DNA from 4 places in the Pseudomonas sp. LBUM1673 genome. Region 1 is predicted to be linked to each of the others. Evidence: predicted binding sites of a transcription regulator. Region 1 holds the regulator's gene; each other region holds the start of a gene.

Region 1 (4,209 bases):
GACGATGATCAGGCGCATGATTAGTGACCGTTTTGCTCGTCCAGGACAACCTGATACAAGGCTTCGTTGCTCGGGGCGCTGCGCAGTTTTTCACGCACTTCCTTGCGATCAAGCATGCTGGCGATCTGGCGCAGCAGTTCCAGGTGCGCATCGGTGGCGGCTTCCGGGACCAGCAGTACAAACAGCAGGTCAACCGGGGCACCGTCGATGGCGTCGAAATCGATGGGCGCATCCAGGTGCATCAGGGCGCTGATGGGCGAGGTGCAGCCCTTCAGGCGACAGTGGGGGATTGCAATACCGTTGCCAAAACCGGTCGAACCGAGTTTTTCACGGGCAATCAGAGCCTCGAAGACATCTTGCATCTCCAGATCCGGCACTTCCCGGGCGATCAGGTTGGCAATTTGCTCGAGGGCTTTCTTTTTACTGCCGCCCGGCACGTTCACGAGAGAACGGCCGGGGGTCAGGATGCTTTCAAGTCGGATCATGGGTTGGGAGTGTTAACGACCGGTCGCGCCCTGGAGGAGGCTTTGGGTCTTTTCCTTATGCTTTTTGAGTTGTTTATCCAGCTTGTCGGTCAGTGCGTCGATCGCCGCGTACATATCGGTATGCTCCGCGTTTGCGACTACTTCATTGCCGGGAATATGCAGCGTGGCTTCGATTTTCTGCTTGAGCTTTTCGACCGTCATCGTGACCTGCACGTTGGTGATCTTGTCGAAATGCCTCTCTAATCGTTCGAGTTTTTCGCCGATGTAGGTGCGAAGAGGTTCGGTCACTTCCAGTTGGTGTCCACTGATGTTGACTTGCATACAGCTTCTCCTTCGTTGCCAGTGCATAAAGCGGCAGGCAGAAATACCTGCCACTGGAACGCTGTGGCGTGGCTTACATCAACCGCTTGCGTTCGCTCGAAGGCGCGATCCCGAGGGATTCGCGGTACTTGGCGACGGTGCGGCGAGCCACCTGAATGCCTTGTGCCTCCAGTAAACCAGCGATCTTGCTGTCACTCAACGGCTTTTTCTGATTTTCCGCGGCAACCAGTTTTTTGATGATCGCGCGAATCGCCGTGGACGAGCATTCACCGCCTTCGGAGGTACTTACGTGGCTGGAGAAAAAATATTTCAGTTCATAAATTCCCCGTGGGGTATGCATGAATTTTTGTGTGGTCACCCGTGAAATCGTCGATTCGTGCATGCCCACCGCTTCGGCGATGTCATGCAGCACCAACGGCTTCATGGCTTCGTCGCCATATTCAAGAAAGCCGCGCTGATGCTCGACGATCTGGGTGGCCACTTTCATCAGGGTTTCGTTGCGGCTTTGCAGGCTCTTGATGAACCAGCGAGCCTCTTGTAACTGATTGCGCATGAAGGTGTTATCCGCGCTGGTATCGGCGCGGCGCACGAAACCGGCGTATTGGGCATTGACCCGCAGGCGCGGCACCGACTCCTGATTCAGCTCCACCAGCCAGCGCTCGTTGTCCTTGCGCACGATCACATCGGGAACCACGTATTCGGCTTCGGTGGACTCGATCTGCGAGCCCGGGCGCGGGTTGAGGCTCTGGACCAGTTCGATGACCTGGCGCAGTTCATCTTCCTTGAGCTTCATGCGGCGCATCAGCTGGCTGTAGTCGCGGCTGCCGAGCAGGTCGATGTAATCGGTGACCAGACGTTTGGCCTCGGCTAGCCAAGGGGTCTTGGCGGGCAGTTGGCGCAGTTGCAGCAGCAGGCATTCGCCCAGGTTGCGGGCGCCGATGCCGGCAGGTTCGAATTGCTGGATGCGGTGCAGGACGGCTTCGATTTCGTCCAGCTCGATGTCCAGTTCCGGATCGAAGGCCTCGAGGATTTCCTCGAGGGTTTCGTCCAGATAGCCCTGATTGTTGATGCAGTCGATCAGGGTTACGGCGATCAGGCGATCAGTGTCGGACATTGGTGCCAGGTTCAGTTGCCAGAGCAAGTGACTTTGCAGGCTTTCACCGGCCGACGTACGGGTGGTGAAATCCCATTCGTCGTCATCGTTGCTCGGCAGGCTGCTGGCGCTGGTCTGGTAGACGTCTTCCCAGGCCGTGTCGACGGGCAGTTCGTTGGGAATGCGCTCGTTCCAGTCGCCTTCCTCGAGGTTATCCACCGTCGGGGCGGTTTCCTGGTAGGAGGGTTCCTGAACGTCGGCGTTGGGTTGCTGTTCGGTTTTGTCGGCCAAGGGGTCGGCGTTATCGAAGTCGTCGCCTTCTTCCTGGCGTTCGAGCATCGGATTGGACTCCAGGGCCTCCTGGATTTCCTGTTGCAGGTCCAGGGTCGACAATTGGAGCAGGCGGATGGCCTGTTGCAGCTGCGGTGTCATCGTCAGCTGCTGGCCCATTCTCAAGACTAGCGATGGTTTCATGGCAGGGGCTTAACACCTTATTCGCCGGCGCACATGCGCCATCCACTACAGGGCGCCGAAGCGCCAAACATAAGCAAATTATATGCCTGAAACTGAAGTGTTTGCCTAGAGCGCTGTAACAATAAAAATCTATTGATTTTTTATTGAAACGAGCGCTTGGGCGACTGGCCAGCACCTCAGCGCTTACAGGCGGAACTCATGGCCCAGATACACTTCCTTGACCAGTTCGTTGGCCAGGATGGTGGCGGAGTCACCTTCGGCGATCAGCTGGCCATCGTTGACGATGTAGGCGGTTTCGCAGATATCCAGGGTTTCACGGACGTTGTGGTCAGTGATCAGCACGCCAATGCCTTTGGCCTTGAGGTGATGGATGATCTGCTTGATGTCGCCGACCGAAATCGGGTCCACGCCGGCGAAGGGTTCGTCGAGGAGGATGAATTTCGGGTTGGTGGCCAGTGCCCGGGCGATTTCCACGCGGCGACGCTCACCACCGGACAGGCTCATGCCGAGGTTGTCGCGGATGTGGTGGATGTGAAATTCCTGCAGCAGGCTTTCCAGCTCTTTGCGGCGACCGGCCTTGTCGAGTTCCTTGCGGGTTTCGAGGATGGCCATGATGTTGTCGGCCACCGAAAGCTTACGGAAGATCGACGCTTCTTGAGGAAGATAGCCGATACCCGCCTTTGCACGACCGTGCATCGGTTGGTGGCTGACATCCAGGTCGTCGATCAGCACGCGGCCCTGATCGGCCTGCACCAGGCCGACGATCATGTAGAAGCAGGTGGTCTTGCCGGCGCCGTTGGGGCCAAGCAGACCGACGATCTGACCGCTGTCGATTGACAGGCTGACGTCACGCACGACCTGGCGGCTCTTGTAGCTCTTGGCCAGATGCTGAGCTTTCAGAGTTGCCATTACTGGGCCTTTTGCTCGTCGGTTTTCTTCTTCGGCTGGATCACCATGTCGATGCGAGGACGCGCCTCGGTGACCTTGTTACCCGTGGCGCGACCGGCGCTCGCGAGTTTTTTGACCGTGTCGTAGACGATTTTCTCTCCTTGGGTGACGTTGTTGTCCTTATCGATGACCTTGGCGCGATCGATCAGCACGACGCGGTTTTGCGAGGCGTGGTACTGGATAGTCATCCCGTAACCCTGAACCGGCTTCGTGTCGCCTGCAGTTTGCAGTTGCTCGAAGTAGGCGAGGTTGCCCACCGAAGTCACCACGTCGATGTCGCCGGCCGGGGTGCGGGTGATGGTCACGGTGTTGCCGGTGACCTTCATCGAGCCCTGGGTGATGATCACGTCGCCTTTATAGGTGGCAACGCCATTCTTGTCGTCCAGTTGGGCATCGTCGGCCTGAATGCGGATAGGCTGCTCTTGATCGTTCGGCAGAGCCCAGGCGCTCACGCTTCCCAGTGCTGCGCCCAGACTGAGCAAAATAGGGAGAGTTTTAACGAGCCTCATACTGTCCTCTTACGTTCGATAGCAGGTGTATCCTGCTTTCTTTCAAGTACGCTTTCATTCCGTTGCCTGTCGATACACCGCCAGCGCCGTCGATTCTAACGGGTTGATCGGTCTGCGCATATTGCTGCTGCGGGAACACTGTCATACGGGTGGTGGTAATCAGGGTTTTGCGGTTTTTTTCGTCGAAGCGCGTGATACGTACCGAGTCAATCAGCTCGACCTGGGTGCCGTCCGGGTTAACTTCGCCGCGCTCGCTCTGGACGTGCCAGGGGAACTCCGTGCCGCGAAACATGTTCAGGTCAGGATTGGTCAGCAACGTCACTTCGGTTGCTTTCAGGTGTTCGACCTTGTCGGACGTCATTTCGTACTGCAATTTGCC
Region 2 (4,209 bases), 3.0 Mb from region 1:
GCCGCTATGGCGCAAGTATTGATATTTCCGGGTTTGAAATGGCTCACGGGTGTCACATAATCTTGACGACTAACTGAGCCGCTCGGCAAAAAAATCCGTCCGAGGGCAGTGCAAATACCCCTGTGGGAGCGGGCTGTGGTGAGGGGGCTTGCCCCCGTTGGGCTGCGAAGCAGCCCCAAAATCTCTGATGCACCAAAGATCTTGTGAGTGCTGCGCACTCAAACGGGGGCAAGCCCCCTCGCCACAGGCCCGCTCCCACAGGTTGTGCGCTCGGCATCAACCTCACTCACCGCTTTTTCGGGCCTTTATATGCGTATCAAAGTCCACTGCCAGAACCGCATCGGAATCCTGCGCGACATTCTCAACCTGCTGGTCGAGTACGGGATTAACGTCGCCCGCGGCGAGGTGGGCGGTGAGCACGGCAATGCGATCTATCTGCACTGCCCGAACCTGATCAACATTCAATTCCAGGCGCTGCGCCCGAAGTTCGAGTCCATTGCCGGGGTATTCGGCGTCAAGCGCGTAGGACTGATGCCCAGCGAGCGTCGGCACATGGAGCTCAATGCCTTGCTCGGTGCCCTGGAGTTTCCGGTGCTGTCGATCGACATGGGCGGCTCCATCGTCGCGGCCAACCGTGCGGCGGCGCAGTTGCTCGGCGTGCGGGTGGATGAGGTGCCGGGGATTCCGCTGTCGCGGTACGCCGAGGATTTCGATTTGCCGGAGCTGGTACGCGCCAACAAGTCACGGATCAACGGCTTGCGGGTGAAGGTCAAGGGCGACGTGTTTCTTGCCGACATCGCGCCGTTGCAATCGGAACATGACGACAGCGAAGCCATGGCCGGTGCGGTGTTGACGCTGCACCGGGCGGACCGGGTGGGCGAGCGCATTTATAACGTGCGCAAGCAGGAGTTGCGTGGGTTCGACAGCATTTTCCAGAGCTCGAAAGTGATGGCGGCGGTGGTTCGCGAGGCACGACGCATGGCGCCGCTGGATGCACCTCTATTGATAGAAGGTGAAACCGGCACCGGCAAGGAATTGTTGGCGCGGGCCTGTCATCTGGCGAGCCCGCGTGGGCAATCACCACTGATGGCGCTCAACTGCGCCGGTCTGCCGGAGTCCATGGCCGAGACTGAATTGTTCGGCTACGGCCCCGGCGCCTTCGAAGGGGCGCGGGCCGAAGGCAAGCTCGGGCTGTTGGAATTGACGGCGGGCGGTACGTTGTTTCTCGATGGCGTCGGTGAAATGAGCCCGCGCTTGCAGGTGAAATTGCTGCGCTTTCTGCAGGACGGTTGCTTCCGTCGTGTGGGCAGCGATGAGGAGGTCTATCTGGATGTGCGGGTGATCTGCGCGACCCAGGTGGACTTGTCCGAGTTGTGTGCTCGCGGTGAGTTTCGCCAGGATTTGTACCATCGCTTGAACGTGCTCTCACTGCACATCCCGCCGCTGCGCGAATGCCTCGACGGATTGGCGCCGCTGGTGGAGCACTTTCTTGATCAGGCCAGTCGACAGATAGGTTGTCCGTTGCCGAAACTGGCCCCGGCCGCGATGGAGCGGCTCAGTCACTACCGCTGGCCGGGTAATGTGCGGCAGTTGGAAAACGTACTGTTCCAGGCGGTTTCTCTGTGTGAGGGGGGGACCGTCAAAGCCGAGCACATTCGTCTTCCGGATTACGGCGTGCGTCAGCCGCTTGGCGATTTTTCCCTTGAGGGCGGGTTGGACGAGATTGTCGGGCGCTTTGAAAAAGCGGTGCTGGAACGCTTGTATTCCGAGCATCCGAGCAGTCGGCAATTGGGTAAACGGTTGGGGGTTTCGCATACGACCATTGCCAATAAGTTGCGTGAGTACGAAGTCGGCAAAGAGCCGGGCTAAGCAGCTTTTGTGGCGAGGGAGCTTGCTCCCGCTGGGCTGCGCAGCAGCCCCAAAAATGACAACCGAATTATTGCAGGCAGATCGCGCAGGATGGTTTTGCGGCCGCTTCGCGCCCGAGCGGGAGCAAGCTCCCTCGCCACAGGGAACTGAGTCGGTCATGAAGGCCGGCTCTTGCCACCTACCGGCATAACACCGCCGGTTTTTCGTCTTCGATACATTCCCCCAGTCCCCTCTGAATCCCTCAAGTCCTTTGTTTGCCGGGCCCGGCGCCGCCAGAAAAAAGTTGGTCTGCAAATTGCTTATAGCTCAGCAGTACAGCGGTGGGCGGCAAACGTCCGGCATGCAGAGGAAAGAGTGTGGACAAGTACCTTTATGTGGCAATGACCGGCGCCAGCCAGAATGCTTTGGCGCAGAAGGCTCATGCCAACAACCTGGCGAACATCTCTACCAATGGTTTTCAGAAGGACCTGGAGCAGGCCCGTTCGATGCCGGTGTTTGGTGACAGCTTTCCGGCGCGTGCGTTTGCCATGAGCGAGCGTCCGGCCACCGACTTTTCTGCGGGCTCGCTGGTGGAAACCGGTCGCGACCTCGATGTCGCGGTGCAAGGCAATGGCTGGATTGCAGTGCAGAACCCCGATGGCGGTGAAAGCTATGTGCGCACCGGCAGCCTGAACGTTGACGCCTTGGGCGTGCTGCGCGCCGGCAACGGTATGCCGGTGGTAGGCAATGGCGGGCCGATTGCCGTGCCGCCCGAGCAGCAAATCGAAGTTGGCGAAGACGGCACCATCAGCATCCGTGCGATGGGCGAAGGTCCACGTGTAATGGCCGAAGTCGACCGCATCAAACTGGTCAACCCGGACTTCAAGAACATGACCAAAGGCCTGGACGGTTCGATCCACACCAAGGACGGCAAACCGGCGCAGGCCGATGCCAACGTCAAACTGGTGTCCGGGTTCCTTGAGTCGAGCAACGTCAATGCCGTGGAAGAAATGACCTCGGTGCTGGCGCTGGCCAAGCAGTTCGAACTGCATATCAAGATGATGAACACCGCCAAAGACGATGACCAGGCCATGGCTCGGGTCTTGCAGATCAGCTAATTATCAGAACGTCGCGCCGTAAAACAGGCGCACGAGGAGAATCGAATGCTTCCGGCTCTATGGGTTGCCAAAACAGGTCTGTCCGCCCAGGACACCAACCTCACCACCATTTCCAACAACCTGGCGAACGTTTCGACCACGGGTTTCAAACGTGACCGCGCCGAGTTCCAGGATTTGCTGTATCAGATCAAACGCCAGCCAGGCGCCCAGTCGACCCAGGACAGCGAATTGCCGTCGGGTCTGCAAGTGGGTACCGGTGTGCGCATCGTCGGCACCCAGAAAAACTTCACCGCCGGCAGCCTGCAAACCACCGAGCAGCCGTTGGACATGGCCATCGACGGTCGCGGCTTTTTCCAGATTCTGCAGCCGGATGGCACCACGTCCTACACCCGTGACGGTACGTTCCACCTGGATTCCAACGGTCAGATCGTGAACGCCAGCGGCTTCGCTCTGGAGCCGGCGATTGTCATTCCGAGCGACGCCCAGACCTTTACCGTAGGTCGTGACGGCACCGTGTCCGTCACCGTTCCCGGTAACGCTGCTTCCCAGGTGATCGGCAACCTGCAAACCGCCGACTTCATCAACCCGGCCGGTCTGCAAGCGGTGGGTAACAACCTGTTCCTGGAAACCGCTGCCAGTGGCGCGCCGCAAGTTGGCACCCCGGGCCTCGCCGGTTTCGGCACCACGCTGCAGAACACCCTGGAAACGTCCAACGTCAGCACCGTTGAAGAGATGGTCAACATGATCACCACTCAGCGTGCTTACGAGATGAACTCCAAAGTGATCTCCACCGCCGACCAGATGCTCTCGTTCGTAACGCAGAATCTGTAATCAAGTCTATGAGGCGGCCATGAGGTCGCCTGCAACACCGTGAGGTAGGGTCATGAATCGCTTCGTATCTGTTCTGGCACTGAGTGGGGCCGTCGTGCTCGCGGGCTGCGTCGCCCCGCCGCCCAAGCCCAATGACCCTTACTACGCCCCGGTGTTGCCGCGCACGCCGCTGCCGGCTGCCGCCAATAACGGCTCGATCTACCAGGCCGGTTTCGAACAGAACCTGTACAGCGACCGCAAGGCATTCCGGGTCGGCGACATCATCACTATCACCCTGAACGAACGCACCCAGGCGAGCAAAAACGCCAACTCGCAGATCGACAAGAACAGTGAGACCAGTGTTGGCCTGACCTCGTTGTTCGGCTCCAGCCTGACCACCAATAACCCGATCGGTAGCGGCGACCTGAGTCTG
Region 3 (4,209 bases), 1.3 Mb from region 1:
TTCCTTCAATCGTGTAAGCCATTGGCCGTAGAAAAACGCCCGTCGTAAACACGACTGAACGTGTCTGAAAAAACCTTTCAGCCCTTCCTTCACCGACAAACTCCAGACAAAAAAATGCCCGGCAAGCCGGGCAATTTTTTTATGCGCGTGCTTACAAGTTGTAGCCGCGTTCGTTGTGGAGCGCCAGATCGATGCCGACAGCCTCTTCTTCCTCGGTGACACGCAGACCCATGACGACGTCCAGGACCTTGAGGATGATGAAGGTGACGATCGCGGTGTAGATCACAGTGAAGCCGACGCCTTTGCACTGAATCCAGACTTGTGCGGCAATGTCGGTGACGGTGCCGAAGCCACCCAGGGACGGTGCTGCGAACACACCGGTCAGGATCGCGCCGAGGATACCGCCGATACCGTGCACGCCGAAGGCATCCAGAGAGTCGTCATAACCGAGTTTGCGTTTCAGGGTGGTCGCGCAGAAGAAGCACACCACGCCCGCCGCCAGACCGATCACCAGAGCGCCCATCGGGCCTACGGTGCCAGCTGCCGGAGTGATTGCAACCAGGCCGGCCACAACACCCGAAGCGATACCCAGTGCGCTTGGCTTGCCGTGGGTGATCCACTCGGCAAACATCCAGCCCAATGCCGCAGCGGCGGTGGCGATCTGGGTCACCAGCATCGCCATGCCGGCAGTGCCGTTGGCGGCAGCCGCAGAACCGGCGTTGAAGCCGAACCAACCGATCCACAGCATCGCGGCGCCCATCAGGGTGTAACCGAGGTTGTGCGGGGCCATCGGGGTGGTCGGGAAGCCTTTACGCTTGCCCAGTACGAGGCAGGCAATCAGACCCGCCACACCGGCGTTGATATGCACCACGGTGCCGCCCGCGAAGTCGAGCACACCCCAATCCCACATCAGGCCGCCGTTGCCGGACCAGACCATGTGCGCAATCGGTGCGTAAACCAGGGTGAACCAGATGCCCATGAAGATCAGCATGGCGGAGAACTTCATCCGCTCGGCGAAGGCACCGACGATCAACGCTGGGGTGATGATGGCGAACGTCATCTGGAAGGTGATGAACACCGCCTCAGGGAACAGTGCCGCAGGACCGGTCAGGCTCGAAGGTGTGACACCGGCGAGGAACGCCTTGCCCATGCCGCCGAAGAACGAGTTGAAGTTGACGACGCCCTGCTCCATGCCGGTGGTGTCGAACGCAATGCTGTAGCCATAAATGACCCACAGAATGCTGATCAGACCGGTAATGGCGAAGCACTGCATCATCACGGAAAGAATGTTTTTGGAGCGAACCATGCCGCCGTAGAACAGCGCGAGGCCGGGAATGGTCATGAACAGCACGAGGGCTGTCGAGGTCATCATCCAGGCGGTATCGCCGGAGTTGAGGACTGGGGCTGCCACTTCGTCTGCCGCCATGGCCAGGCCGGGCATGACGAGGGACAACAGGGCTCCTAGCCCTGCGATTTTACGCAGAGTCATATTGTTTTCTCCTGGGGCGTTGGGTTTGTGGCAGCTTAGATTGCGTCGGTATCGGTTTCGCCGGTACGGATGCGAATCGCCTGTTCCAGATTGACCACGAAGATCTTGCCGTCACCGATCTTGCCGGTGTTGGCAGCCTTGGTTATCGCCTCGATAACCCGGTCCAGATCCTTGTCGTCAATGGCGACATCGATCTTCACCTTGGGCAGAAAATCGACCACGTACTCCGCGCCGCGGTACAGCTCGGTGTGACCCTTCTGCCGACCGAAGCCTTTGACTTCAGTAACGGTAATGCCCTGCACGCCGATCTCGGACAACGACTCGCGCACGTCGTCCAGTTTGAACGGCTTGATGATGGCAGTGACTAGCTTCATGAAAACTCTCTCCCGATTTGGTGGACTTGCCCCAGGAAAACAAACCCGACTCAAGTCTAAGCGCAGTGCCTGGCTTTGTAACGCATCGTCGGCCTTACCTGCCCGTCCGACGCCAGCTAACCACTCCGCACGAAACTTCCCCCGTTCCGCTTGGCGCACTGCATTCGTCACAGCGACTGCATCAGTGCATGGGTCACCAGCGACTAAGCAGAAAGCTTGCCATCTATCCAAAACCCATTGATTTCAAGCCCTTGGCCGCTGCCGCAGGCCCCTCCAGCCGATTGACGCAACAGTTACGCACAACAACAGTGCACCGCCATCCACTCGCATGCGCGAAAAGCGTGCATCGCCGCTGCCGAGATTGACTATAGACACTGCGTGGTACACTGCCCGCCATTGTTGACAGGACATTTCCCCATGCTCGCGCCCAAAGACTTCCTCGACGCCCTGAGCGGCACCGCCTCCCGCCTCTTCAGCGGCGACACCCCACTGCCGAAAAGCGAAATCGAAAGCCAGTTCAAGGCCCTGCTGCAGAGCGGCTTCAGCAAGCTGGATCTGGTGAGCCGGGAAGAATTCGATAGCCAGATGGTCGTGCTGGCCCGAACCCGCGCACGGTTGGAGAGCCTTGAGGCGAAAGTGGCGGAGCTGGAAGCGAAACTGAATCCACCCGCCGAGTAATCCCACCGCTCCCAATGTGAACCCCGATCTACTGTGGGAGCGGGCTTGCTCGCGAATAAGGTCGGAACGACCTTCCGACTCACCTGTAGGAGCTGCCGAAGGCTGCGATCTTTTGATCTTAAGCCCCGCAAACATCCCGGCAACGTCCTACAAAGATCACCACCGCCGTCCGATTGCGCCGTGAAGCCAAGGTTCCTAAGCTCATCCTCAGCTGAATATTCAGCACTGGGTTTGGCGACCTGGAAACCCCCGACGCACCGCGACCACATTCGAACAGGGAACTTTTCCCATCCCGAGTTATGGCGGCTGTGCGTGGGAGACCTTCGGGTCTGCCGGATTTCGGGGTTCACCGGTTCGCCAACCCACGTACAGCTGCCACCCTTTTCGTTTGGCGACGATCAGAGGCAGTTTTCTTCACTCGCCCCCGAGAACTGCACCATGGACGAAAACTATCTAACCCCCCACGTCTTCACCCGCCACAAACTCCACCTCCACGCCCTCCTCCTGGAAAACCAGGCCTGGTTCAGCGCACGCGACCTCGGCCGATTGCTCAGGCTTTTCCTGGACGAACGAGCGCTACGCAAACTCGATCCCGACCAACACCAGAATCTGCAGATGCTCATCCACGGCACCGTCGAAAACACACTGCTGATCAGCGAGTCCGGCGTCTACGCGTTACTGATCTACCACTACTGCCCCGAATACCGAGGCCTGCGCGAATGGCTGACCCACGACGTAGTGCCAGCCCTCAGAGACGCCCAGCAACCCACCTCAACCGAACGCCCGATTCTGAGCCTACTGAATTGGCCGGAAATGTCTTTGAGTTTGCTGCACTGGAATAACCAGCCGTGGATTCGGTTGCAGGATGTTCCGCAGCTGCTGCCGAATGAGGAGCGCCCGCGAGGTACGGTCAATGCACCGTGGTGGAAGCGTGCTTCGCGGGTGCTGCAGTCTTTTTAAGTAGCCGAAGCTCAACCACGCTCGATTTCGGCTCTTCGCTGATCGTAGGTCGATTGCAGGTTTAGCCAGAACTCTGGCGTGGTTTTCAGGTAGAGCGATAGCTTCTTTCACCGAAGTCCTTCATTTATCCAAGACCAGTCCTACAAAAAAATAGCTGCCGCGGCTGATTACGCCTAAATACCAGCCGCGGCATAACCTTTGTAGCAGCTGCCGAAGGCTGCGTTCGGCTGCGCAGCAGCCGTAAATCAGATCACTCGGTGCATCAAACAGACCGTACAACTCGAATTTACGACTGCTGCGCAGCCGAACGCAGGCTTCGCCAGCTGCTACGGATCGCGTTACGACTTCACTGACTGGAATCAGCTCGCCACCCCAGCAACATCCTGCGAAAGTTTGGTTACTCCGCCGCCACGCTAAATCCTCTGCCCACGACTACCCTTCAAAAACCGCAGGAAGCGGTGCTCTTCAGCTCAAGGAACGACCATGTCCCTATCCATCGTCCACAGCCGCGCCCAGATTGGCGTTGATGCGCCCGCTGTTACCGTAGAAGTCCACCTGGCCAACGGTTTGCCATCGCTGACGATGGTCGGTTTGCCTGAAGCCGCCGTGAAGGAAAGCAAGGACCGGGTGCGCAGCGCGATCATCAATTCAGGCCTGCAATTTCCAGCGCGGCGTATCACCTTGAATCTCGCTCCAGCCGATTTACCG
Region 4 (4,209 bases), 2.9 Mb from region 1:
ACGGTTGCCGTTGTTATCAATCACATAGTTTTCGGCATCAGTCTTGAACGCACCGGCACGGGTGTAGCTCAGGGAACCGTTGTCGCTGAGGATGAAGAAACCGCTGCCCTGGATGCCCATGTCGAGCACGTTGCCGGTGTTGTTCACATCGCCTTGGCTGAACTGCTGGGAGACGTTGGCCAGACGCACGCCGTTACCGATGGTCTTGCTGCCGGTACCCAGGCGGGTGGCCGAGTACACGTCTTCGAATTCTGCGCGGGACGATTTGAAACCGGTGGTCGCGACGTTGGCGATGTTGTTGCCGGTCACGTCCAGTTGTTTGTTGGCGGCATAGAGACCGCTAAGGCCGATATTGAAAGACATATTCCACTCCTTTGTGCCGGGTTAGTCGGCTCTATATACCAATGGTTTGTACTTCGGACAGGGCAACGCTGCCCAGGCCTGCCAGGTTCAGCGTCAACTCACCGCCGGTCTGGCTGAGGGTCACGCTGTTGACCGTTGCCGGCAGGTAAGTAATCAGAGAGGTGGCCGTGTCGTCGATGGTGGTCGTCGCGCTGAAGGTGTAGGTACCCGCCGTCGCCACGCTGCCCGCATCGTCCTTGCCGTCCCAGACAAAGCTGGAATTGCCGGCACTCTGGCTACCCAGCTCAATCGTGCGAACGGTTGTACCCTCGGCGTTATTGATCTTGATGGTGACCCCGGATACCGACGAAGGCACGACGACCGTACCGTTGAGGCTCTTGGAGGTGTCGACCACGGCGGTGTCGGTCTGCGCGATGACCGAACGGCCCACCAGCGAAGAAGCCTGCAAGGCTTGCGAGGAGTTGTAGCTGCTGGCAAGGCCGGTGACCGTGTCGTTCAGCGTGGTGATGCCTTCCAGGCTACTGAACTGCGCCAGCTGGGCCACGAACTCGCTGTTGTCCTGAGGATCGAGCGGGTTCTGGTTTTTCAGCTGAGTCACCAGCAGTTGCAGGAACGCGTCTTTGCCCAGTTCCTGGCCGCCGGTAGCGGCCGAGGTCAGGCTGCCGGTAGTAGAAGTAGTGGTCGTGACCGAAGAGTTGGCCAGTACATCACTGATAACGCTCATATGAATCGCCCCTTATCACTGACCGAGGGTCAGGACCTTCTGCATCATGGTTTTGGCGGTGTTCATCATTTCGGCGTTGGTCTGGAACGAACGGCTCGCGGAAATCATGTCGGCCATCTCTTCGACGACGTTGACGTTCGGGTAGTAGACGTAGCCCTTGCCATCGGCAGCCGGATGGTTCGGCTCGTAGCGCGCTTCAAGGTTGCTCTGGTCTTCGACCACACCCAGCACTTGCACGCCTTGACCGGCCGCGTCCTGGTTCTGGAACAGCGAGTCGCTGCCGCCGCTCTGGCCGCCCTGGAACATGGTGGCGAACACTGGGTGACGGGCGCGGTAAGTCTGGTCGATGCTCGACGAAACGGTCTCGGCGTTGGCGATGTTACTGGCGACGGTGTTCAAGCGAGTGGTCTGGGCACTCATGCCGCTACCGGCAATGTTGAAAACACTGGATAGAGACATGGATTACTCTCCGCGCAGGGCTGACACCAGCCCTTTGAATTTACTGTTGAGCAGGGTGAAGCTGGCCTGGAAGTTGACCGCGTTTTCCGCGTAGTTCGACTGTTCCAGTTGGGCGTCCACGGTGTTCTGGTCGATCGACGGTTGCATCGGTGTGCGATACATCAGCGACTCGTCGCCGTTGCCCAGGCCTTCAGCTTCGATGTGACGGCTGTTGGTCATGTTCAAGGCGAACTTGCCGTTTTTGGTTTTCTCGTTCTGCTCGGCGAGCACTTTCGAGAAGTCCAGATCCCGAGCCTTGTAGTTCGGGGTGTCGGCGTTGGCGATGTTGTTGGCCAAGACTTCAGCGCGCTGAGCGCGAAAGCCCAGGGCTTGTTCGTGGATACCGAGCGCTTTATCGAAGCTGATGCTCATGTCGGGAAACCTTCGGGTGACCTGATTTTTCGTACGATGGATATAGCAAGCGGCGTGCCAATTCAAAAAAGCCCGTAAACCGGGGCTTTGCCGGCGGTGGCAGGGCGGCAATGCCAGAAAAGCGGCAACCGATTTCCGCCGCCTGCCGCTTTTCTGCCGCTTCTTGCAATCGAAAGAACACCACCGCTCCCACAGGGGTTGTGGTGATTTTGAGAGATAATTACAGGCATAAAAAAACGGGAGCCCCTGAGGACTCCCGTTTTTTTATGCCGCCAACGAATCACTTCGCCTGGTAAATGATTCCCGGGCTGCACTGGACCATCTGGTAATGGTCCGGCAAACCGTTCAGCGCTTCGGACGCGCCAAGAAACAGATAACCGCCCGGCTTCAGCGTGCTGTGAATGCGCAACAGGATGTCTTTCTTCACCTCGGCGGAGAAGTAGATCAGTACGTTGCGGCAGAACACGATGTCGAACTTGCCCAGGCTCGCGTAGCTGTCCAGCAGGTTGAACGAACGAAACTCCACCCGACTCTTGATCGGCGCCTTGATGGCCCAGCGTCCCGGCCCTTTGGGGTCGAAGTAACGCTGAAGGCGCTCGGGCGACAGACCGCGGCCAATGGCCAGGCTGTCGTACTCGCCGGTCTTGCAGTTGGTCAGCATGGTGCCGGACAGGTCGGTGGCAACGATCTGCACGCCCATCTTCAACTGGCCCATGTTGACCCGCTCGAACTCATCGATGGACATCGACAGCGAATAGGGTTCCTGCCCCGACGAGCACGCCGCCGACCAGATCCGCAGGCGCTGGCCGGGGCTGGCCTTGATCGCTTCAGGCAATACCTTGTTCTTCAAGACTTCAAACGGATAGGTGTCACGAAACCACAGGGTTTCGTTGGTGGTCATGGCATCCACCACCATCTCGCGCAAACCGCTGCGCGGCTGGGTCTGGATGCGCTGAACCAGCTCACCCAGGGATTTGATGCCCTGCTGTTCCATCAGTTTGTTGAGACGGCTCGAGACCAGGTATTGCTTGTTTTCACCGAGCAAAATGCCACAGGCTTTTTCCAGGAATACCCGGAACTGTTCGAAATCCAAATTACCCGTAGACAATGATGCCGCCTCTTAAATCGTGTTGACCGCCAGGGGCAGAAGGCCCCTAGCTGTTATCTGCTGCTTTGATCCGGTCGACTACCCGGGATGCCAGGTCATCAGGACGGAATTTGGCCAGGAAGTCATCGGCACCGACCTTCTTGACCATCGCCTGATTGAATACACCCGACAACGAAGTATGCAGGATGATATGAAGCTTTTGCATGCGCGGGTCGGCGCGGATCTCGGCCGTCAGGGTGTACCCGTCCATCTCCGGCATCTCGATGTCGGAGATCATCATCAGGAACTCTTCCTCCGGCTTCTTGCCCTCGTCGACCAGCTTGCGCAGGTAATCCAGCGCTTGCCGACCGTCGTTCAACGCCACCACTTCGACGCCGACCGTTTGCAGGCAACGAGTCACCTGCTTGCGCGCCACCGACGAGTCATCGACCGTCAATACTCGCAAAGAGAGCGCCTTGTGCTGAGTCTCGACATCCACCACGCCAATCGAAATCGCTTCCGGTGTCGGCGCCACTTCCGCCAGCACCTTCTCGACGTCGATGATTTCGACTAACTGGTTGTCGACCCGAGTCACAGCCGTCAGGTAATGATCGCGCCCCGTGCCCTTGGGTGGCGGATGAATCTCCTCCCAGTTCATGTTGACGATGCGTTCCACCGACCGAACCAGGAAGCCCTGGGTCTTGGTGTTGTACTCCGTGATGATCACGAAGGGATTGCTCTGATCCAGCAACCGACCGGAACCGGTCGCCATCGCCAGATCCAGAATCGGAATGGTCGCCCCCCGAATATTCGCCACACCGCACACGACAGGACTGGACTTGGGCATCAGGGTCAGCTTGGGGCATTGCAGCACCTCGCGAACCTTGAACACGTTGATCCCATACAGCTGCTGGCCGTCGAGACGGAACAACAACAGCTCAAGGCGATTCTGCCCTACCAGTTGCGTGCGCTGGTTCACCGAATCCATTACACCAGCCATGCCCAGACTCCTACTACCTACCAACGCTAAGTGTGTTGCGACGCACATTCTTCACTAAACGGCACGGCGCTTGCTTTTTAACTCTTATGAACACAGAACCGACATTTTTCCGACGCCTGACATCAACCTGCCGCAGATTACTCTGTGCGATGTCGGCCGTTTGCC

What was found. Region 1 encodes sigma-54, which starts transcription at its own class of promoters, with help from an activator protein. Its sites were predicted from a motif close to ANTGGCATNNANNTTGCTNT; they were not measured.
Region 2: ACA044_RS22210 (flagellar basal body rod protein FlgF) is a predicted target of sigma-54. The motif match lies at 2,152-2,171, and genes of this name have one in related genera.
Region 3: glnK (P-II family nitrogen regulator) is a predicted target of sigma-54. The motif match lies at 2,068-2,087, and genes of this name have one in related genera.
Region 4: flgB (flagellar basal body rod protein FlgB) is a predicted target of sigma-54. The motif match lies at 2,000-2,019, and genes of this name have one in related genera.

The regions. Positions count from the first base shown of each region.
Region 1 is NZ_CP166780.1:1,019,047-1,023,255, forward strand. Features, by position in the region: gene rapZ (RNase adapter RapZ) at 1-18, opposite strand, end outside; gene ptsN (PTS IIA-like nitrogen regulatory protein PtsN) at 21-485, opposite strand; gene hpf (ribosome hibernation-promoting factor, HPF/YfiA family) at 498-806, opposite strand; gene ACA044_RS04495 (RNA polymerase factor sigma-54) at 880-2,373, opposite strand; gene lptB (LPS export ABC transporter ATP-binding protein) at 2,557-3,282, opposite strand; gene lptA (lipopolysaccharide transport periplasmic protein LptA) at 3,282-3,830, opposite strand; gene lptC (LPS export ABC transporter periplasmic protein LptC) at 3,817-4,209, opposite strand, start outside.
Region 2 is NZ_CP166780.1:4,805,035-4,809,243, reverse strand. Features, by position in the region: gene ACA044_RS22215 (sigma-54-dependent transcriptional regulator) at 310-1,869, shown strand; gene ACA044_RS22210 (flagellar basal body rod protein FlgF) at 2,226-2,966, shown strand; gene flgG (flagellar basal-body rod protein FlgG) at 3,012-3,797, shown strand; gene flgH (flagellar basal body L-ring protein FlgH) at 3,850-4,209, shown strand, end outside.
Region 3 is NZ_CP166780.1:6,490,884-6,495,092, forward strand. Features, by position in the region: gene ACA044_RS29780 (ammonium transporter) at 152-1,489, opposite strand; gene glnK (P-II family nitrogen regulator) at 1,525-1,863, opposite strand; gene ACA044_RS29790 (accessory factor UbiK family protein) at 2,281-2,541, shown strand; gene ACA044_RS29795 (BRO-N domain-containing protein) at 2,980-3,501, shown strand; partial or broken gene ACA044_RS29800 (HigA family addiction module antitoxin) at 3,513-3,608, opposite strand; partial or broken gene ACA044_RS29805 (YifB family Mg chelatase-like AAA ATPase) at 3,985-4,209, shown strand, end outside.
Region 4 is NZ_CP166780.1:4,874,984-4,879,192, forward strand. Features, by position in the region: gene flgE (flagellar hook protein FlgE) at 1-363, opposite strand, end outside; gene flgD (flagellar hook assembly protein FlgD) at 395-1,087, opposite strand; gene flgC (flagellar basal body rod protein FlgC) at 1,103-1,546, opposite strand; gene flgB (flagellar basal body rod protein FlgB) at 1,550-1,957, opposite strand; gene cheR (protein-glutamate O-methyltransferase CheR) at 2,238-3,065, opposite strand; gene ACA044_RS22520 (chemotaxis protein CheV) at 3,112-4,044, opposite strand; gene flgA (flagellar basal body P-ring formation chaperone FlgA) at 4,131-4,209, shown strand, end outside.